3 regions of the Desulfomarina sp. genome follow, and region 1 is predicted to be linked to each of the others. Evidence: riboswitches for the same ligand, from Rfam matches in the RefSeq annotation. Region 1 holds a riboswitch; each other region holds the start of a gene.
The links. A riboswitch is a leader RNA that binds a small molecule or an ion and turns the genes downstream of it on or off. The one in region 1 is predicted to bind cobalamin.

Region 1 (6,476 bases):
CCTGCGACTCTGCTGTCCGGCATCTTTGTGCGGGCCACTTCCGGATCAACAGCGGCATCATACTGAATGGGGCCCTCAATCTCCAGACCGGGGAAAAACTCCAGAGCCTTTTCCTGTGCCAGCTCAGTTGCCTTTCTGACCTTGTCGACCTGTCGCCCTTTTCCTGAACTGCCTGAAGAATAAGAGAGCATGGCCACCCGTGGAGAAATACCAAACAGTTTTGCTGTCCTGGCAGAGCTGAGAGCTATTTCCGCCAGCTCCTCGGCGGTGGGATCCGGATTAATGGCACAATCTCCGTAGGCAAGTACCCGGTCATCAAGGCACATCAAAAGAACACTGGAAACGATGGAACATCCTGGACTGGTCTTGATAAACTGAAAGGCCGGTCGAATTGTTTCTGCCGTGGTATGGCTGGCACCGGAGACCATGCCGTCCGCATGACCCTTGTAGATCATCATTGTTCCGAAATAGTTGAGATTGTTCATGATATCCCTGGAGTTTTCCAGGGTGATCCCTTTTTCTTTCCGAAGGCTGTAGTAGGTTCGGGCATAATCTTCCAGCCACAATGATTTTTTCGGCTCTATTACTGTCGCTTTTTCCAGGTGCAGACCAAGGCTGGCGATCCTCTTTTCCACCTTCTCCTCACGACCAAGAAGGGTAACATCCACCACATCCCGACGGAGCAGAATCTCCGCGGCCTTCAAAATGCGGTCATTCTCCCCTTCGGGCAGAACAATATGCTGCTTCCTGGCTTTTGCACGCTGCAGCAGGCGGGATTCAAACATCTTGGGTGTTACCGTGGTCGTCTTCGTTTTGATGATCTTTTCGCCCAGCTCCTCCATATTCACATGACGTTCAAAAACAGCCAGGGCCTGAACAATTTTCCGGGTATTGTCAGGAGTAATGGACGCATGGATGTTTTCAACCCGGATGGCTGCCTGATATGTATTTTCTCCCACAGCAATAATGGGCACGGAATCCTGAAAACCCTCTATAACTTTCTGTACCGGGGATTCAGGCACCAGGCCTCCGGTAAGCATAATTCCGGAGATATTGGGCATGGTCATGGACTGGACCGCCGCGAGACAGGCAAGAACCACATCTGACCGATCTCCCGGAGTAATAATCAATGTTCCGTACTCAATCCGCTCAAGAAGATTGCGCAGCTGCATTGCGGCAATAGTAAAACTGCGGACATGGCGTGTAAGATTTTTTTCCCCGTACAGTATCTCAGCTTTCAACAACCGGGCCACCTCCCCGACTGAAGGGTTGCCCAGGTTCTCGTTGTTGGGAATAACGTAGAGCAACTCGCCCCGACCTGCCTTTCTCTCGATCAACCTTTTTTCAATCGTTTCCAGGTCGTCAGGATTCACTCTGTTGACTATCGTTGCAACAATATCACATTTTCTTTCGACAAGAGACTCATGATATACCTTGATGGACCTTACCAGATCATCAGGACCACTGGCCCGCCGTCCTCCGGCCACAAGTACAACGGGGCACCCTAGATTCGTTATGATGTCGACATTGATATCAAAATCAAAGGAAGCCGTTGCCCCTTCAAGCTCAACTCCTTCGCAGAGAACAAAATCGGCTCTTTCTTCCAGGACCTGAAATTTAGCCATCACTCCTTCAATAAATTCAGCGTGTCTTCCCATGGACAGGAGCTGACTGGCCTCAGTTACCGTGAAACCATACATTTCCTCATATTCCGTCTCCAGGCTGTACTGACTTTTGATCAGGTTGATTGTATTATCCTGCTCTCCACGGGAATGATCTACATCAATAAGAGGCCTGAAGAAAGCAACTTTTTTGATATTACGTGTTAAAAGTTCCATCAGCCCCAGGCTGACAGCCGATTTACCACTACGTGGCTCCGTTGCGGCCACATAAAGAGTATTTGACATGGTTTTACCAATAAATGACAGATTACTGTTGATTGACGACAACAGCAATTATTACAATTACTAACACGGCCAACTTCAATGATCAGCGTATTTTTACAGCAACACAGAAACCAGGTAATTAACAGCTCGCTGCCTGCCAACGATGCAGGATTCAATTATTTGCTCACAACCCCTCAGAGCGGTTACAAAAATTGCAAAGATACAGCGAAAGAAATGAATTGGAAAGAACAAAAAGCAGTTAAGGAAAAACAGGGAAAGGTGCAGAACAGATGCGAAAAAACTTCCCATCTGCTCTACATGGTGTGGCACTTCAATACTCAGAGCTATTGGGTAATAACCGCCTTGGCTACAACAATATGCTCGGAGCCGTTCTGGGAATTAATAGTTCCCAGAATGGCAACCTTTTTCCCGACAAAATCTTCCAGATCTTTTCCCTTCAAGCGGAAAACTCCTTCATCGGTTTCCAGGAAAATAATCTTACCGCTTTTCTTCACCAATCCGGAAAAAGACTGCTGAGCCTGATCCTCTTTCTGTACGACCGTCGTCCCTTTAACCGTGGCATTTTTTGCCTTCTGGGTGGCATTTGCCATCATCCCGGAATTCATACAGATGAGGGCGGCAGCCATCGCCACCAAAATATACTTTTTCATTTTTTACTCCTTGAAATGTGAAAACATCGAATCCGGTTTTCTCCCGGACCCACCTTTTTATATTCTGCTTTGCATGCAAACGCACTCCTTCCGATGCAAACAGCATGCCACACCATATTTACACGCTATTACAATATGTTAACCGACATAACACTAGAAATTCCGCCTGTTTTTTTCCCATGGGATTTCAAAATGCGCAAAATTTATCTTGATTACCCATGAGACTCACAAATAACAGGCTGAGTTTCATACGTAATCAGAAAATTTATTGCCTGCTTCGATCTGGAAAAGAACCTTGTCAAATCGGTATGAGAGAGGTAGGAATAAACAAGTAAAGTCAAAGGAACAGCAACTATGAGATTGTAACTGGTCACAGGGATAGCAACTGTGTGGTTTTATTACCTCTGAACTGTAAATGCCTTCAGGTGCCACAAATTTTTTCAGGCTCTTCTTCATTTTTACCGACCTGTGCGGACAAAAGAGAACGTAAAAAGATGTGGTTCTGTAAGCAGTTACGCTTGGCAGTTTTTAAAAATCAATATCCAGTGCCTGTCCATAAATGAGGATTTTTGTTCGAGATCAAAGCGCACGGGAAATTTTACCGCAGGCATATTATTGATATCGGAGTCTACGCTTACCTCCGAGGATAAAATTTTTCGGCCAACGCAGATATCGGGCAAAAAGATTAACTATGGACAGGCACTATCTAACACCTGGGAAAAAACAGTCATGTTTAACGCAGAAAAACTTCTTGGAAAACTCGTGCAGGAAGTCATAGGTTCCAGCAGTGGCAAAGGATCCATGCTGGGAAATATTGCCTCCAGCGGAGGGCTGATGACCGCAATCGGCCTCGGTGTCGGCGCTTTTGAAATCTTTAAAGATCAGAACAGAAAGCAGGAGTCTCCTCCCCCTCCACCCCCACCTGGAAGTTCCCCGGGAACACCACCTCCCCCTCCCGGTTCCGGCCCGCCACCTCCACCGGTTCCTCCTGCGGAAACAAATGCAGGTATTGGTAATAATGAACTGGCAATAAGGATGATCCAGGTAATAATCAGTGCAGCTTACGCCGACGGTTATGTGGATGAAGATGAAAAGAAGGCAATTCTTGACCAATTTGGCAAGGCGGAATTGAGTGGGAAGGAAAATGAGTTTCTGCTGGAACAAATACACAACCCGAAATCCATTGATGAACTGACGGAAAACATTACAGACCCTGCCGTCTGCAAAGCAATGTATACCCTGGCAGTACGATCTGTACCCATAGACACTCCGGAAGAGAGACGATGGTTTGACAGGTTCGCAGAAGCCCTGGCCCTTGACGAAGCAACCAGAAAAGGTATAGAGACTGAGGCGGAATAAATAGTCAGGCCGCCTCGCCGGTAGATCGACTGGCTATAAATCTCCCGGCCGGCCGGTTACTGTCATTCACCACTACTCGCAAAAATAATACAATCATATAGTTGTCATCCCTGTGAGGACTTATGTCACCTCTGGCTGATATAAACCCCGCCGATTATGACCATGGCCGCAGCGCATTGAATCAATGAAAAAGTTTCTCCGAGAATCATCCAGCTCAGTATGACCGTAAACACTGGAATGAGATTGACATACAACGTGGCTCTGCTGGCGGGTACATATGCTACGGCATAGTTATAGAGGCCGTAAGCCCCGAGAGTGATGACCGCTCCCAGGTAAACTATGGCCAGGGCCGAAGACAGGTGAAAGGCACCAGGCATGACTGTGCCGGGGAGAAAAAGCAGCGGGAAATAAAAGAAACTGCCGACAAGTGCCTGGACGGCGGTGAGCAGAAAAGGAGAGTAACGTCTGGTCAGACGTTTCAGGGCAATGGTATAGCCGGTGGCACAGACCATGGCCATAAACTCCAGAAAGTTCCCCAGGACAGGATTGGGTGCATCAGAGGAGGGAGACGATTCCAGGGTCAACCAGCAGACCCCTGTCACGGCAACCAGCGCTCCAATCCATCCTTTCCAGCTTATTTTTTCCTTCAGGACGACTGATGCTGCCACCATCACCAGAACAGGAAGCATGGCTGTAATCATGCCTGCCTGGGAAGCTGTGGTATTCTCAACAGCCTTTGCTTCAAAAATAAAATAGAGACACGGCTCGCAAAATGCCATGAAGAGTATAAGCCTGTAATCTCCGGCACGATAATCCAGCGATCGGGCAAGACGCCTGCCCACCAGGAGAAAACAGAGTGTTGCCACCAGCATTCGCCCGAAAATCACAACTACAGGATCATACTCCACAAAGGCAATCTTCAGAGCAATAAAGGAACTGGCCCAAAGCACCATGGCCAGCAACAGAGCCAGTACCGGAAGCAGTTCCTGCAATCGGGATTTTGTCACACGACCATGGGCTCCTTACCCTCTTTTTCCCCCCACGAAGACAACCTGTCGAATGGGTGGATGCAGCAGTTTTCTGCAATTTCTGATAATCGCCTGAAAAACATCCCAGTCTTTTGCCGATAGGGCAGCCTGTTTTGCATATGCCCATTCTTTCTTATCCATGATTTCCTCCAGAGTTGTGTTTCTTGGACAATGTCCGGGAAACAAAAATCCCCGAACCATTTTCTGATCCGGGGGCCCTGATTTCACCACAGATACAAGACGACAACAAGTATTCCCAAACCCGGGGCACTTGTAATATGATCAGGGCAGGTATTCTGACTTCCGGCTCTTCCTACTCATCGCGCCTTCCCGAAAAAGATTCAGTGGCCTGTGCGATTTTCGTCCCCGGTTACAGCGGCGGGCCCGTCCCGGATTTACACCGGGTTCCCTTTTGGTCGCAAACATCAGCGACACCCTGATTCAATTCAGATTATCGTTTTCTTTTTTTATAGTCAACAGAAAAGGTAACTACTCACAGGGGTAGCAATTATGTGATTTTATTATCTCTGAACTGTAATTGCTCACAGGTGCCGCAGATTTTTGCAGGCTCTTTTGTTCGCTATGGCCTACTATGCGGACAAAAGAGACCGTGAAAAGCTGAGGTACCTGTGAGTAATTACCATAAAAGAATTATCGCATTTGGTCACAGGAGGAGCAACTCTGTGAGAAAAATACATTTAGATTTCAGTCTTTCTGCTGTCTTCGGATCTCAGACAGCATCTCCCGCCCCCCGTTTTCCAGGATATACTCTCCAGCTCTTTTTCCTATTTTTTCAGCATCTTTCCTGGCTCCCTTCTCCTTTCGACGGATAATATGCTGCCCGTCGAGACTGGCAAGACCTGCATGAAGAATAATCTCATTACCCTCCAGGACGGCCAGGCCAAAGGCCGGTATGGAACAGCCGCCTTCAAGTTTTTTCAGGAAAGCGCGCTCTGCCAGGAGACACACCTCACTGTCAACGTCATTGAGGCAGTCACGAATCCGACTCAGTTTTACAGAATCCAGGGAAGTTGCCGCCTCGATGGCAATGCACCCCTGACCGACGGGAGGTATAAATTTCATTTCATCAAATTCCATAACAATCAGCCCGTCATATTTCATGCGTTTCACTCCGGCATAGGCCAGCATCAGGGCATCACAGTCACCATTGTCCATTTTGGCAATCCTGGTCTGGAGATTTCCCCGCATCTCCACAGTCTCCACATGGGGATAATAGTGACGAAGCAGGGCCTTTCTCCTCACCGAGGAAGTCCCGATTCGAACCGGCCGTGAAGGATCCTCAAGGTCAATTGTTCTGTTCCTGCTCACCAGAACATCATTGACCTTTTCCCTCTCCATAAAGGCTATCAGGGCAAATCCCTCCGGCAGACTGGACTGCATGTCCTTGGCACTGTGCACGGCAATATCAGTTGTTCCCGATGCGAGCTGTTCTTCCAGCTCTTCAGTAAAAACCCCCTTACTGCCAATTTTGGCAATAGAAACATCGAGAATCCTGTCTCCCCGTGTTTCCA
Region 2 (6,239 bases), on a different contig from region 1:
AGCCTATAAGCATGGCGGGAGTATGGCTCTCAGTATAGCCGCAGGAGAGGTGGAGTCCACCGGGAAAACAATTCTGTCCCATCATTTCCCCATGAAACAGGTGCACAGGGGGAAAAGACCGGAGACTGAGGTGGACAATGCCTGGCGGGAAGCCGCCGAAACCATCCTCGCTTACCTTCAATCGGGGAAGGATGTGGCTTTTCCCACCCTGGGTGATCCTGCTATTTACAGTACGGGCTTTTATGTCTGCGAGACCTTGGAGAAACTCGGTCATCCTTTCAGCGTAAAAATCGTTCCGGGTGTTTCCGCCATTGGCGCGTCATCGGCGGTCACTGCGACGCCCCTCTGTCTCGGTGATGAAAAACTTGTTGTCATTCCTGCCACCTTTGAAGACTGCGAGATTGAAAAAATACTTGAAGCCAGTGATACCATTGTTTTTATGAAGGTTCACAAGGTCATGGCGAGACTTGCGGGACTGCTGGACAGGCTCGACCTCCTCCATAAGGCGGTGCTGGTTGAAAGGTGCAGCCTCGGCGATCAGAAAATATGGAGTGATATCAGCCAGGCTGTCGGCAGAGAGATACACTATTTCTCAACGATAATTGTGCGTAAAACCTGAATCCTGAAACTGTTCTCATCCTCATTTTTGTGCGGGCACCGGGGCGTCCGCACAAGATCTCAACGCATCACTATTTCAACTCAATTCCCGCGTCTTTGGCCGCGTCCGCTGCGTGCCGCACGTAAATCTCGGCAATTTTGTCATTTTCTCCCATTCCGTGCAGGTAGGGGTGTACGGTGATGCCTTCTTTTTCCATAAGAGATTTCCAGGAATCTTCCTCGGGCCCTGCCATATCGTTACGGGCATGGTCGCCCGCGACGATCATGAAAGCCCGGATATAAACGTTTTTAACGCCCGCGTGTTTTAACTTATTTATAACTTCCGTAACACCTGGATATCCTTCAACAGTACCCACTATGGTGAGTACATCGGGATACGCCTGGTTCATTTCGTGGGCAAACTGGAGATATGAACCGCCCGAGGGGAAGAAGTCGTTACCGTGTCCCATGTAAACCAGTGCGGCTTTTTTAGCTCTGGCGCGATCCACATCTTCCTTCATGGCCTTGACCGCTCTCTTGATATCCTCATCATAGGGGTGTGTAACACCGAAAGTACCGAGCATGGGCCGGCCGATGACAAGTTTGTTGAACGGTTTGAATTTTTTCTTGATGGTGTCAATGGAGCCAATTGCCTTGACATAACTGCTGAGATCGAGGAATTCCTCCGCCGGAGCGATATGGGTGGGTTGGACAATTATAGTGTCATAGCCGTCATCCTGAAAATTGGCAATAGTTGCCAGTGGTCCCTGGACGTGCAGGATTTCTGCGGGTATTTCCGGATGTGCTTTAATGTAGGCCGGGTCTTTGGCCCGTTTCTGCCAGATGCGGCGGATGATATTGGATGTGAAGGCAAAACGTACAGGAGTGTCCGGGTACGCTTTGGCCATTTTTTCCCTGATGTTCAGCAGCCCCTGCAGGGCCGGTTCAACCGTGGTGCCGAACATGGCCAGAACAACACCATTTTTATGCTCCACTTTATGTTCCCCTGCGGATACGGTTTGTACGGCAAATATGCTTACAACAGCAGCCGTGAGAAAAACGGTTTTCAGCTTCATGAAAAAATCTCCCTTTCAAGCGGCCCTGAGATAAACGAAAAAATCCCGGACCAATTATTAAAATTGATCCGGGATGTCCCTTCTTTATCCCAGATGTGCCGTTGTCTGTTTCCCTGCCTGGAACGCAGACATGTCTCAGGCAGGTCTTCTGACTTCCGGATCTTTCTCCTTCCGCGCCTTCCCATCTGAATCAGACAGTGACATCATGCGGAATTCGTCCCCGGTTACAGCGGCGGGCCCGTCCCGGAATTTAACCGGGTTCCCTTTTCATCCGTATTTACGGATACCTGAAAACGGTGTAACTGTACTCAAAACAGAACGGCAAGTCAAGGGTGTCTGATACTTGGGGAGAAAGAACTGTGAAAAGAGGCCTATTCCCGAACATTCTCCTGGTTGAGATTTTTCAGCACACTGTCCAGACTTTCCCTGGCGTCGCCGAAGAGCATCCGCGTGTTTTCCTTGTAAAAGAGAGGGTTTGATACCCCTGCATAGCCTGTTGCCATGGATCGTTTCAAAACGATGGTGGTTTTACTCTTCCAGCATTCGAGTACCGGCATTCCTGCGATGGGGCTGTCAGGTACTTCCTGGGCTGCCGGATTTACTATGTCATTGGCACCAATGACCACGGAAACATCAATATCCGGGAAGTCATCATTGATTTCATCAAGTTCAAAAACGATGTCATATGGAACTTTCGCTTCAGCAAGGAGGACGTTCATATGGCCGGGCATACGACCGGCCACCGGATGGATGCCGAAACGGACATTGATATTTTCAGCGCGCAGTCTTCTGGTTATTTCATGCACGGTATGTTGAGCCTGGGCCACCGCCATACCGTAGCCGGGAATAATCATTACTTCTTCGGCATTAAGCAGTAACTCAGCCACCTCTGCACTTTCAACAGGGATAATGTTCCCGGCTTCTCCTTCCGGTGCTGATGCAGCCTTGCCTCCCGATGTCCCGAAACCTCCGGCGATAACGGAGATGAACTTACGATTCATTGCCCGGCACATTATATAACTGAGAATGGCACCACTGCTTCCTACAAGGGCGCCGACCACGATCAACAGGTCATTATTCAGCATGAATCCGGTTGCAGCTGCCGCCCAGCCCGAATAACTGTTCAGCATGGAAACGACCACCGGCATATCGGCTCCACCAATCGCCATAACCATATGCACGCCGAAAACGAGAGCGATTATGGTCATCATGACAAGTGAAGATGTGCCACCTCCCGCAGCGGATTGTCTCACAAAACCGGTACATAAGGTGAGGGCGCCGACAAGCAGAGCAAGATTGAGCCAGTGCCGGCCCGGGAGCAGCAGAGGTTTGCCGCCGATTTTACCACTGAGCTTGAGGAAGGCGATTATTGATCCTGAAAAGGTGAGGGCTCCAATAAATATGCCCAGGTAGGTTTCTATGTCATGGATGGTTCTGTCCGTCCCGACAAGCGCAGGGTCGTGATCCAGGAAATTGGCAAATCCGACAAGCACTGCGGCTAAGCCGACCAGGCTGTGCAGGATTGCAACCAGCTCCGGCATTTGAGTCATCTTTACTTTTCCGGCCAGAACCAGGCCAATGGATCCACCGATGAGAATGGTAGTGTAAAATATATTGTGTGAAATTATAAGAGGCAGAAAAAAGGCGCTTTTCCTATAATACGGTTTTGAAATTCGCAAAAAGATCAAACCTAAAAGGAGAAGCGCCATGAAAGTGGAAATCAGCGTACCTGAAGTTGTAGAAATATTCAACGAGATTCAACAGCAACCAGAATCACTGTTTGAGATGATCCGTGTTGATCTGCGGCAGACCGTAGGTGAGTACTTGTCTTCTATTATGAAAGCAGAGATGAGTAATTTTCTTGGCAGAGAACCATATGAGCGTCAAGATGGAGAATCAAACCACCGTAATGGTTCATATAAAAGGAAATTTGCTCTTAAGGGAATAGGAGAAGTAAAAGTCAAGGTTCCTCGTGACAGGGCTGGAAAATATAACACACAAATTCTTCCTCGGAGCAAACAGTACGAAAAAGAAATCAGTCGTGATATGAGCATGATGTTTCTTGCTGGTATCAGTACACGCAGTTTATCAATGCTTTCACGCAGACTTATTGGAAGATCCATTTCTCCAACAGAGATCAGTAATGTGAATTCTGAATTGTCCGAGTCTGTGGAAAAATGGAGACGTAGAGACCTTTCTCAGGAAAAAATCAAATATATTTTCATCGATGGTGTCAATTTCCCGATGCGATATTGCCAGTCAGTTGAACTGACCCCCGTACTGGCAGCAATAGGAGTGAACGAGACGGGTCAGAAGTTGGTTCTCAGTCTTCAAGCCGGCGACAAAGAATCGTCAGTTATCTGGAGAGAGTTTTTCAAAGACCTCAAAGAAAGAGGTCTGGACGGAAGTGTTGTTCAACTTGGTATCATGGATGGTCTTCCAGGTCTTGAGAAAGTATTTCGGGAAGAATTTTCCAATGCCCGTGTACAGCGTTGTCAGGTGCATGTTGCGAGAAATATACTTGCAAAAGTTCCTAAGAAACAAAAGGAAATTGTCGCAGATGGAGTAAGGTCCATTTTTTATGCTTCTTCTAAGAAAAAAGCCCTTGAGCTCTATGAAAATTTTATCAGCAGATGGGGGAAGGATCTACCATCGGCAGTTGCCTGTCTAGACCGATCTCTCGATTCCTGCCTGACGTTTTTCAGTTTTCCACAGGAGGAGTGGATTTCTCTTCGGACAACGAACGTAATTGAACGATTAAACAAGGAATTTAAACGAAGAACCAAACCAATGGAAATAGTGGCTGGAGAGGATGCCTGTTACCGGCTCCTGGCTTTTATTTCACTGAGAATGGAATTGCATTGGAGGTCAAATCCGATTGGAAAAGTGGGAAGAAACCTTCCGAACCTTAAAAAATTGGCCTGGAACAATTTCACACAGAAAAGTTGACACTACCATGAGAATTCCTGCAATTAAGATAAAGTAGTTGTTCGATACAATCCCGATGACAGTGGCTGAAAGCGCCAGTATCATACCCAGGATACCAAAAAAATTACCCCTTCTTGAAGTTTCCGGCCGACTGAGTCCGCCAAGGGCCAGTATGAACATGATGCTTGCCCCGATATAGGCTGCTGTAACAATACCTTGTGTCATGGGTTTCCTCCTATTTCCTGAACATGGCAAGCATGCGGTGAGTAACTGCGAATCCACCGAAAATATTTATGCTGGTTATAAGAATGGTGATTCCGGCAAGAAACATGATTAACCGGCTTTCCGAAGATATCTGGAGCAGTGCGCCAATAATAATAATGGAGCTGATCGCGTTTGTTACGCTCATGAGGGGTGTGTGCAGGGACGGTGTCACATTCCAGACAACCATATAACCGATAAAACAGGCCAGAACAAAGACGGTGAAATGGGACATGAACTCAGGGGGAGCAATACCTCCAAGCCCCAGAAGAGCCAATGCTCCGATGACGAAAGGTAGAATCACACCTAAAGGATTCGGTTTTTTCTCTTCTACTGGTTCCGGTGGTGCGGCGGGCTGTTCCTGTTTTGGAGGTGAAGCTGAAAGCCTGGGGGGAGGGGGTGGCCAGGTTATTTCACCTTCCCTGATTACAGTTGCACCACGAATCACCTCATCCTGCATATTGATATTGATTTTCCCATCTTTTTCGGGAGTCAGTTCAGTAAGCAGGTGGCGGAGGTTGGTGGAATACAGTTGGCTTGACTGGGTCGCGAGACGTGATGGTAAATCCGTATAACCTATTATGGTAACACCGTGTTTCACTATGACCTTATCTGCTTCCGTCAGTTTACAGTTGCCGCCCATTTCCGCGGCCAGGTCAACGATGACACTGCCTTCCTTCATGCTGCGCACCATTGCTTCGGTGATCAGCTCAGGAGCAGGTCTGCCCGGGATGAGAGCCGTAGTGATAATTATGTCAACTTCTCTTGCCTGTTCCGCAAAAAGAGCCATTTCAGCTTTGATGAACTCATCACTCATTACCTTGGCATAACCACCTTCACCGCTGCCGTTTTCATCGGAAAAATCGAGCATCAGGAATTCGGCATCCATACTTTCGACCTGTTCTTTTACCTCGGGGCGGGTATCAAAAGCGCGGACGATTGCCCCCATGCTCCTGGCCGTACCAATTGCAGACAGGCCGGCTACACCGGCGCCGATAACAAGAACTGCGGCAGGCGGAACTTTGCCCGCGGCTGTTATCTGGCCGGTGAAAAAACGACCGAAGTGCTGGGCCGCCTCTATTACAGCACGGTAGCCGCCGATATTTGCCATTGAACTCAGCGCGTCCATCTTTTGCGCTCTGGAAATTCTGGGAATTGAATCCATGGCCAGGACCGATATTTTTTTGGCCGAGAGTTGTTTGAGCAACTCCTCATTCAGGCCGGGTTGGATAAAACTGATAAGTGTCTGTCCTTCGCGAAACAATTCCGTTTCATCCAGGGAAAGCTCCTGGTTGAATCCGGGGGCTCGAACTTTTAAAATTATGTCCGATGTGTCATAAAGTGTTTTTACATCTTTGGCGATATTGACACCAGCTT
Region 3 (6,476 bases), on a different contig from region 1:
CCGGGACCATGACCACCATTACCGTTGCCACCACCATTTCCATTGCCGCCCCCGTTGCCGTTGCCACCTCTCGCAAGCAGGGAATGATCGTCAATATTGAAGGCATAGGCCAGACATTCGCCGTTGCCGGGCCCGTTACCACTTCCATCAGCAGGACCCACTCCGCCATTTCCCGTCCCGTCTCCCGGACCATGGCCATGCCCGGCCATCACCGGAACTGAAATAAGGGTTAAAGCTGAAGCGATAAGAAAGGCTCTGGAAAGGTTTTTCCTGTTAAACATGCTGTCCTCCTGTTGTTGGTAATTCTGTTTTACACCTGGATCTTTTAACTGCCGGAACAGGTGCGTTCCCAAAAGAATTATCAACAACCGTGCCAGATAATAAGTTTAATTTATCTTTCATATATTCAACATGTTATAATATATCCACCATTCTCTCCAGAAAAACTTTTCGACAATCTACCGACCGCTCGACAATATTGTCGAGTCTTCAGCCGAAAAACAAACCACGGCGGATATGTTTGAGAGCCGGCAACCGTGCGCGAATATCCTCCAGACGTTCCTTGTCAATATTAACTGACACCAGGGCTTCAGTTTCTCCCGCCCCTGCCAGCATAACACCGAAGGGATCAAAAACAGTGCTTCGCCCGCAGAAAGGGGCTGAGCATTGGTTTACACCTGCAAGATAGAGTGTATTCTCAATGGCCCGTGACCTGAGAAGAGTCAGCCAGTGATCTTCCTTAAGAACCCCGCCATACCAGGCGGCGGGTACGACCACCGCTTCAGCCCCCTGGAGAGCCAGATGCCTGAAAAGTTCCGGGAAGCGCAGATCGTAACAGATCGCCAGACCGAATCGGATACCGTCACAGGTAAAGAGTGGAGGCGGCAGGGAACCGGCCACCATCTGTTCCGACTCGTTCACATTCAGCGCATCAAAGAGATGAATTTTCCGGTATTCCGCCCGCAGGCCACCATCCCGACCAAGAACAACGACACTGTTGGCTGCCCGCTTTTTTTCATCCTCAATCTTTTGCCAGACTCCACAGACAATGGCTATGTCATACTGTTCTGCCAGCTCGGCCAGGCCACTGACGAACGGACCGTCTGAGGGTTCGGCTATTTCAGCAGCCGACATGCCCTTTTCGAGACGGGCCATAAATGTCTCGGGAAAAGCGATGAGAGAACTCCCCTCATTCGCTGCCAGATGAACAGCATCCGATGCCGTTGCCAGGTTTTCCCAGGGGTTTATCGAAACCTCTGTCTGAACAAGAGTAATTTTCATTCCGCACCTCCCGGCAGTATTGGTCAGCTGACATTGTTTCCATATTGATTTCCTGGAGAAAGAGAGGTATAAGACCGGTGCAGGTGTCGAAAATAAGAGGAAAGACGGTGTGAATCCGTCACAAGCCAGTCCTTGCTGTATTCGAAGTCTGCGCCGACTGATATCAATTCTGCAGTTCTTTTAATGATACCATATCCTGATTTCCAGGATAAGTCACTGGAGAGTGTTCTCCGGGAAGGCGGTCGGCCGCAGGTAAATTCGTCAGTCAGAAAGCCTGCCTGCACCCGTGGAGGCGGTTTCGCTCCACGTTCAGAGTTAACCACTGGAGTTCTCTGTATTCGGAAAAGTTTTTCGTATTATCCATATGACAGGATAATACCCACCGCCGGATACGGAGCCCTGATTCCCGCTTTTTTTCAGTATTTCTCCGTATTCCGCATCATTCATTTTCTGCAGGAGTGATATATATTATGGGGTTCAACACTGAAAAAAACAAGATACTGGGGGAATTGATAACCCGTCTTATTGCCAAAACAGACCTGACCAGGGATGAATCTTTCTCCGCCTTTCAGATGATTCTGAACAACGAAGTATCGGAAATGCAGCAGGGCGCCTTTCTCGCCGCCCTCACCGCCAAAGGGGAAAATGCAGCCGAAGTTGCCGGTGGCTGGCAGGCGGTTTATGACCTCGATACTGAAAAGGTCATTCTGGACGACCTGGAAGTCGTGGATAACTGCGGAACCGGCATGGACAGCTTCAAAACATTTAATATCAGTACCGCCGCGGCCCTGGTGGGCAGTGCAGGAGGAATACATATTGCCCGCCATGGTGCCCGTGCCATCACCTCGGCCCGCGGAACAGTGGATATGGCCGAGAGCCTTGGTGTCGATATGGAATGCGATGTCAACACGGTGGCCAACAGTATCAGGGAGTGTGGTATCGGCCTTTTCAACGGCATGAGCCCCAGGGTTCATCCCATGGCACTCGGCCGTATTCTCTCGCAAATCTGTTTCGGTTCCCCCCTCAACATTGCCGCTTCCCTGGCCAACCCGGCCCTGCCCGGAATCGCTGTCCGGGGTGTCTACTCTCCCGTTCTTCTCAGACCGGTTGCCGAGGTCATGGACGCCATCGGTTACAGGAATGGTATTATTGTCTACGGAGCTATCACGGGCAGCGACAGGGGGATGGACGAAGCATCTGTCTGCGGATCAACCAGGGGAATCCACCTCTTTCAGGGCAATTTTGAGGAACTGACTTTTTCTCCCGAAGATTTAGGCCTGCGGACCCATAATCCTGAAAGCATTGCGGCAGACAGCAACCACCACGACGCCTCCCTCAATATGATCCGTCTGCTTGCCGGACAGGGTGATGATGCCCGTAATGACGCTGTCATTTTAAACAGCGGTCTGCTTTTTTATGTCAGGGAAATGGTGCCGTCAATCAGAGAAGGAGTTGACAGGGCCAGGGAAATTCTTCTCTCGGGTCGAGGGCTTACGCAACTGGAAAAATGGGTTGAAATACAGAATGAAGATCCGGCTGCGGGGCTGGCAAAACTTGCCGGTCTGAAAGCCGAAGCGGGAGTCAACTGATCATGGAACTTCTGGTTATAAAAGAGGGGGAAAGCTATTTTCGTTTTCAGGATGGCACTGCCAGACCCTGCGCCATGGCAAAGGCTTCCGTTTTTCCGCTGGAACAGGTTGAAAAAGTAAAAAAACTTGTGGAAAAACTCAAGCGCGAAGGAAAAACAGAAGCCATCATAGTGCAGCTGACAATCAGCGAGAAAATATATCAGGAGGATTGATCCATGCAACTTTCACTGAGAGGCCGCCGCAACCTGGAATTCTCCTCATCCGCCCCGTTTCTGCATGAAAAGGACAACCATGTAATTCTTGAAGTTGCCTGCTGCGCAGTCTGTCGCACCGATGCCAGGATGTGGAACCAGGGCCATCGCGACCTGACACTGCCCAGGGTACCGGGCCATGAAATTGCGGGTTTCGACAACTCGGGCAGGCTGTATACCGTCTGGCCCGGTCAGGCCTGTGGAAAGTGCCGATACTGTCTGGCGGGAAGGGAAAATCTCTGTGAGGAAATGCGGATCATCGGCTTTCACTCCGATGGCGGTTTTGCCAGTTTTGTCTCCGTCCCCCGGGACAGCCTGATTGCGGTCACGGAAAAAATCGATCCCCGCCTCCTGACCTTTGCCGAACCCGTTGCCTGCGTCATTAACGGCTTATCAAAATTTCCCGTGCAACAGAATTCACGGGTAATCATTTACGGGGGCGGCGTGGTGGGCATGCTCGCGGCGCTTCTCTGCCGTGAACAAAACTGCCGGGTAACAGTCGTGGAACGGAGTCAGAAAAAAATCGCCCGACTCGATGCATTTGCAAAGAAAAACAACCTGGATCTCTGTAAGGATACGGTTGCTTCTGATTTTGATCTGGCCCTGAACTGCTGCGATTCCCATATCGCCTTTTCTCTCTGCATCACCAAACTGCGCAAGGGTGGACGCCTTGTTTATTTCAGTGGTCTGGAAAAAAATGAAGAGATAGAAACAAACCTGCTCAACCTCATCCACTATAAAGAACTGGAAATTCACGGAGCCTATGGCCCGGGAAGAAAACATATGAAAGAGGCGGTATTATTCTGCCACCGTCGACAGGATGACCTGGGAATGCTGGTTGAAAAATGCATCGGCCCGGAAGAGGTCGAAGGGGTACTGGAACATATCCTCTCCGGCGAAGCCCTGAAATACATTATCGACTGGTCTGGAAAAACGCTTGCGTCAGCAACCTATCCAGAGGAAAAAACACCTTTGGAAAAGAAAAAACTCCGGCCAACCCCACCAAAGCTCATATATCTCTCTCCCTTCCTTCAGGATCTCACCGAATCCATACAACCCGTCACTGCCGCAGTCCGGGATATGGCACAGAAAAAAGTCGACCTGAAAACAAAACCCCTGGGTGCGCTTGGCACAATTGAAAAACTGGCGGTTCAGCTTGCGGCAATCCAGGACAATTTAAACCCTGAGATCAACGATAAAAAAATGTTTGTCTTTGCCGGAGACCATGGTGTAGTCGAGGAGGGTGTTTCTGCTTTTCCCGCCAGGGTGACGGTACAGATGGTGGAAAATTTTCTGAAGGAGGGAGCTGCCGTCAACGCTTTCTGTCGCCAGTACAGCATAGAGTTGTCAATCGTGGACATGGGTGTAAAGAGTGATTTTGCCGACCACCCCATGCTGATCCGAGAAAAAATAGCATATGGAACTGATAACTTTGCCATCCAACCCGCCATGGGCAGGGGCAGGGCAATAAAAACCATAGAGCAGGGTGCCCGGATTTTCATCACGGAAAATAACTCCCGTTCCTGTGATATAGTTGGTATGGGCGAAATGGGAATCGGCAACACTACCAGTGCCACGGCAATTATCTGTGCTGTTTCCGGCCTGTCTCCGACCCGGCTGACCGGCAGGGGAACCGGAGTGGACAACAGCGGCCTGGAGCGCAAGGTAGAGGTCATTGAAAAAAGCCTTGCCCTCCATCGACCCGATCCCGCCGATGCTGTCGACATCCTGGCCAAAGTCGGCGGTTATGAGCTGGGCGGCATATGTGGAGCTGTGCTTGCAGCGGCGTCACAGAAATGCTGCGTGGTCCTGGACGGTGTCATTTCCACCGCTGCAGGCCTTCTCGCCTACCTGCTCTGCCCTGCCGTCGGCGATTACCTTGTTTCCGGCCACAGGTCCGTCGAAATCAGCCAGAAAACCGCCCTGGACATCATGGGGTTGGAGCCGGTCATCGACCTTGATATGCGCCTGGGAGAAGGTACAGGTGCCGCCATAACCATGAACCTGGTCGAACTTGCCTGCCGTATGATGCGGGAAATGGCCTCGTTTGATGATGCGGGAGTAGCCACAGCCGTTGTGCGATGAAACCTGAATCAATCCCCGATTACGTGCGAATTCCGGCCTGACACAGATGAACCTGAAGATATACCTGATTATTGGGGTTGACCTCTTCCAGGAAATAACGGTGCATTTTCAGTTTTGAACCTCTGTTATGATTTTTTCTTTGCTTTTTCTCTTCTGTCGACTTATTATAATCAAACGTTCGTTTAATTCCATGATTAACCCCGTAAAGGGCCCTTGAATAATTATGAACCGTAAAAAAATACATACACTGCTGAGGCTTCTTTTTTCTTTGGCGGTCCTTTTGCTGAGCTGCCTGACTGTCCCTGGATTTTCACTCACCCTCGATGAGTGTGTACAACTTGCTCTGAAAAACAATCCGGACCTGCAGAAAGAGCAGTTAAGCCTCAACATTGCCCGGGAAGAATTGACTGATCAGCGGGCAAAAGGCTTTGGTCGGCTTGACCTGGTCGGCTCCTATACCCATTTCAACCTGCCGAGAACACTGGCCCCTCTCACCCCGTCAACCGTTGCATCCGGTGGAACGATAGTCCCGACAACACAGGATCTGCTGGGTGCGGGAGTGATCTACGAAGTCGCTCTTTTTACCGGCTTTGCCCAGCTACGTGCCGTGGAAATTGCAGAACTCCGCAAAGAAACAGCCCGTGCGGCCAGGTCCCTGAGCAGGGAGCAACTTATTTATAATGTTAAGGCTCTTTTTCTCAGCTCTCTCTCCCTGCAGGCACAGGACAGTTCCCTGGTTGCCTATATCAGAGCTCTGCAGAAACTGTATGACAACATAACGGTTGAGCTCTCCCTTGGGAAAAAAGCACGGATAGATCAACTCAAGGCCGCAACCAGCCTGAAAAAGGCCAAGGCTGACCGAAAACAGCTTACGGCCAGAATTGAAATCAGTAATGGATCACTTGCCGACCTTGCTGGCGTGGAACAACTCCAAACGCTGGAAAAAATGAACATAACACCGGAATCAATCATTGCGGTTCATGAAAATTTTGTGGAACGGTTGACAAAGCTGAAGCGCTTGCAGGCTGCCCGGCTGACCGCAGAAACAAATGAAAAAATTGTCGAAAAATCAACAGCCTCTCTTCTGCCTCAGGTTCTTTTCAACGCTTCCTATATGCAGAATTTCGGCCCTAACGACAGCACTAATAAATACAGTGGTGACTGGAACAACCAGGAGATCTGGCAACTCGGCCTGAACCTGAAATGGAATATTTTCGATTTTGGCAGTACAAGGTCAAAAATAGAGAAAAGCAGGATCCTGGCCCGGCAG

Region 2: another riboswitch for cobalamin. It lies ahead of ACXLDX_RS14040 (sirohydrochlorin cobaltochelatase); the one in region 1 lies ahead of ACXLDX_RS13900 (hypothetical protein).
Region 3: another riboswitch for cobalamin. It lies ahead of trpD (anthranilate phosphoribosyltransferase); the one in region 1 lies ahead of ACXLDX_RS13900 (hypothetical protein).

The regions. Positions count from the first base shown of each region.
Region 1 covers NZ_JBPLBA010000251.1:8,746-15,221, forward strand. The annotation lists gene pta (phosphate acetyltransferase) at 1-1,907, opposite strand, end outside; gene ACXLDX_RS13885 (hypothetical protein) at 2,231-2,557, opposite strand; gene ACXLDX_RS13890 (DUF533 domain-containing protein) at 3,287-3,916, shown strand; gene ACXLDX_RS13895 (DMT family transporter) at 4,042-4,923, opposite strand; gene ACXLDX_RS13900 (hypothetical protein) at 4,939-5,145, opposite strand; cobalamin riboswitch at 5,214-5,398, opposite strand; gene hemC (hydroxymethylbilane synthase) at 5,650-6,476, opposite strand, start outside.
Region 2 covers NZ_JBPLBA010000254.1:363-6,601, reverse strand. The annotation lists gene cobI (precorrin-2 C(20)-methyltransferase) at 1-619, shown strand, start outside; gene ACXLDX_RS14040 (sirohydrochlorin cobaltochelatase) at 690-1,673, opposite strand; cobalamin riboswitch at 1,795-1,979, opposite strand; gene ACXLDX_RS14035 (NAD(P)(+) transhydrogenase (Re/Si-specific) subunit beta) at 2,045-3,382, opposite strand; gene ACXLDX_RS14030 (IS256 family transposase) at 3,381-4,622, shown strand; gene ACXLDX_RS14025 (NAD(P)(+) transhydrogenase (Re/Si-specific) subunit beta) at 4,542-4,826, opposite strand; gene ACXLDX_RS14020 (Re/Si-specific NAD(P)(+) transhydrogenase subunit alpha) at 4,837-6,239, opposite strand, start outside.
Region 3 covers NZ_JBPLBA010000161.1:4,606-11,081, reverse strand. The annotation lists gene ACXLDX_RS09605 (hypothetical protein) at 1-281, opposite strand, end outside; gene ACXLDX_RS09600 (carbon-nitrogen hydrolase family protein) at 490-1,281, opposite strand; cobalamin riboswitch at 1,346-1,577, shown strand; gene trpD (anthranilate phosphoribosyltransferase) at 1,752-2,870, shown strand; gene ACXLDX_RS09590 (hypothetical protein) at 2,873-3,082, shown strand; gene cobT (nicotinate-nucleotide--dimethylbenzimidazole phosphoribosyltransferase) at 3,086-5,206, shown strand; gene ACXLDX_RS09580 (TolC family protein) at 5,430-6,476, shown strand, end outside.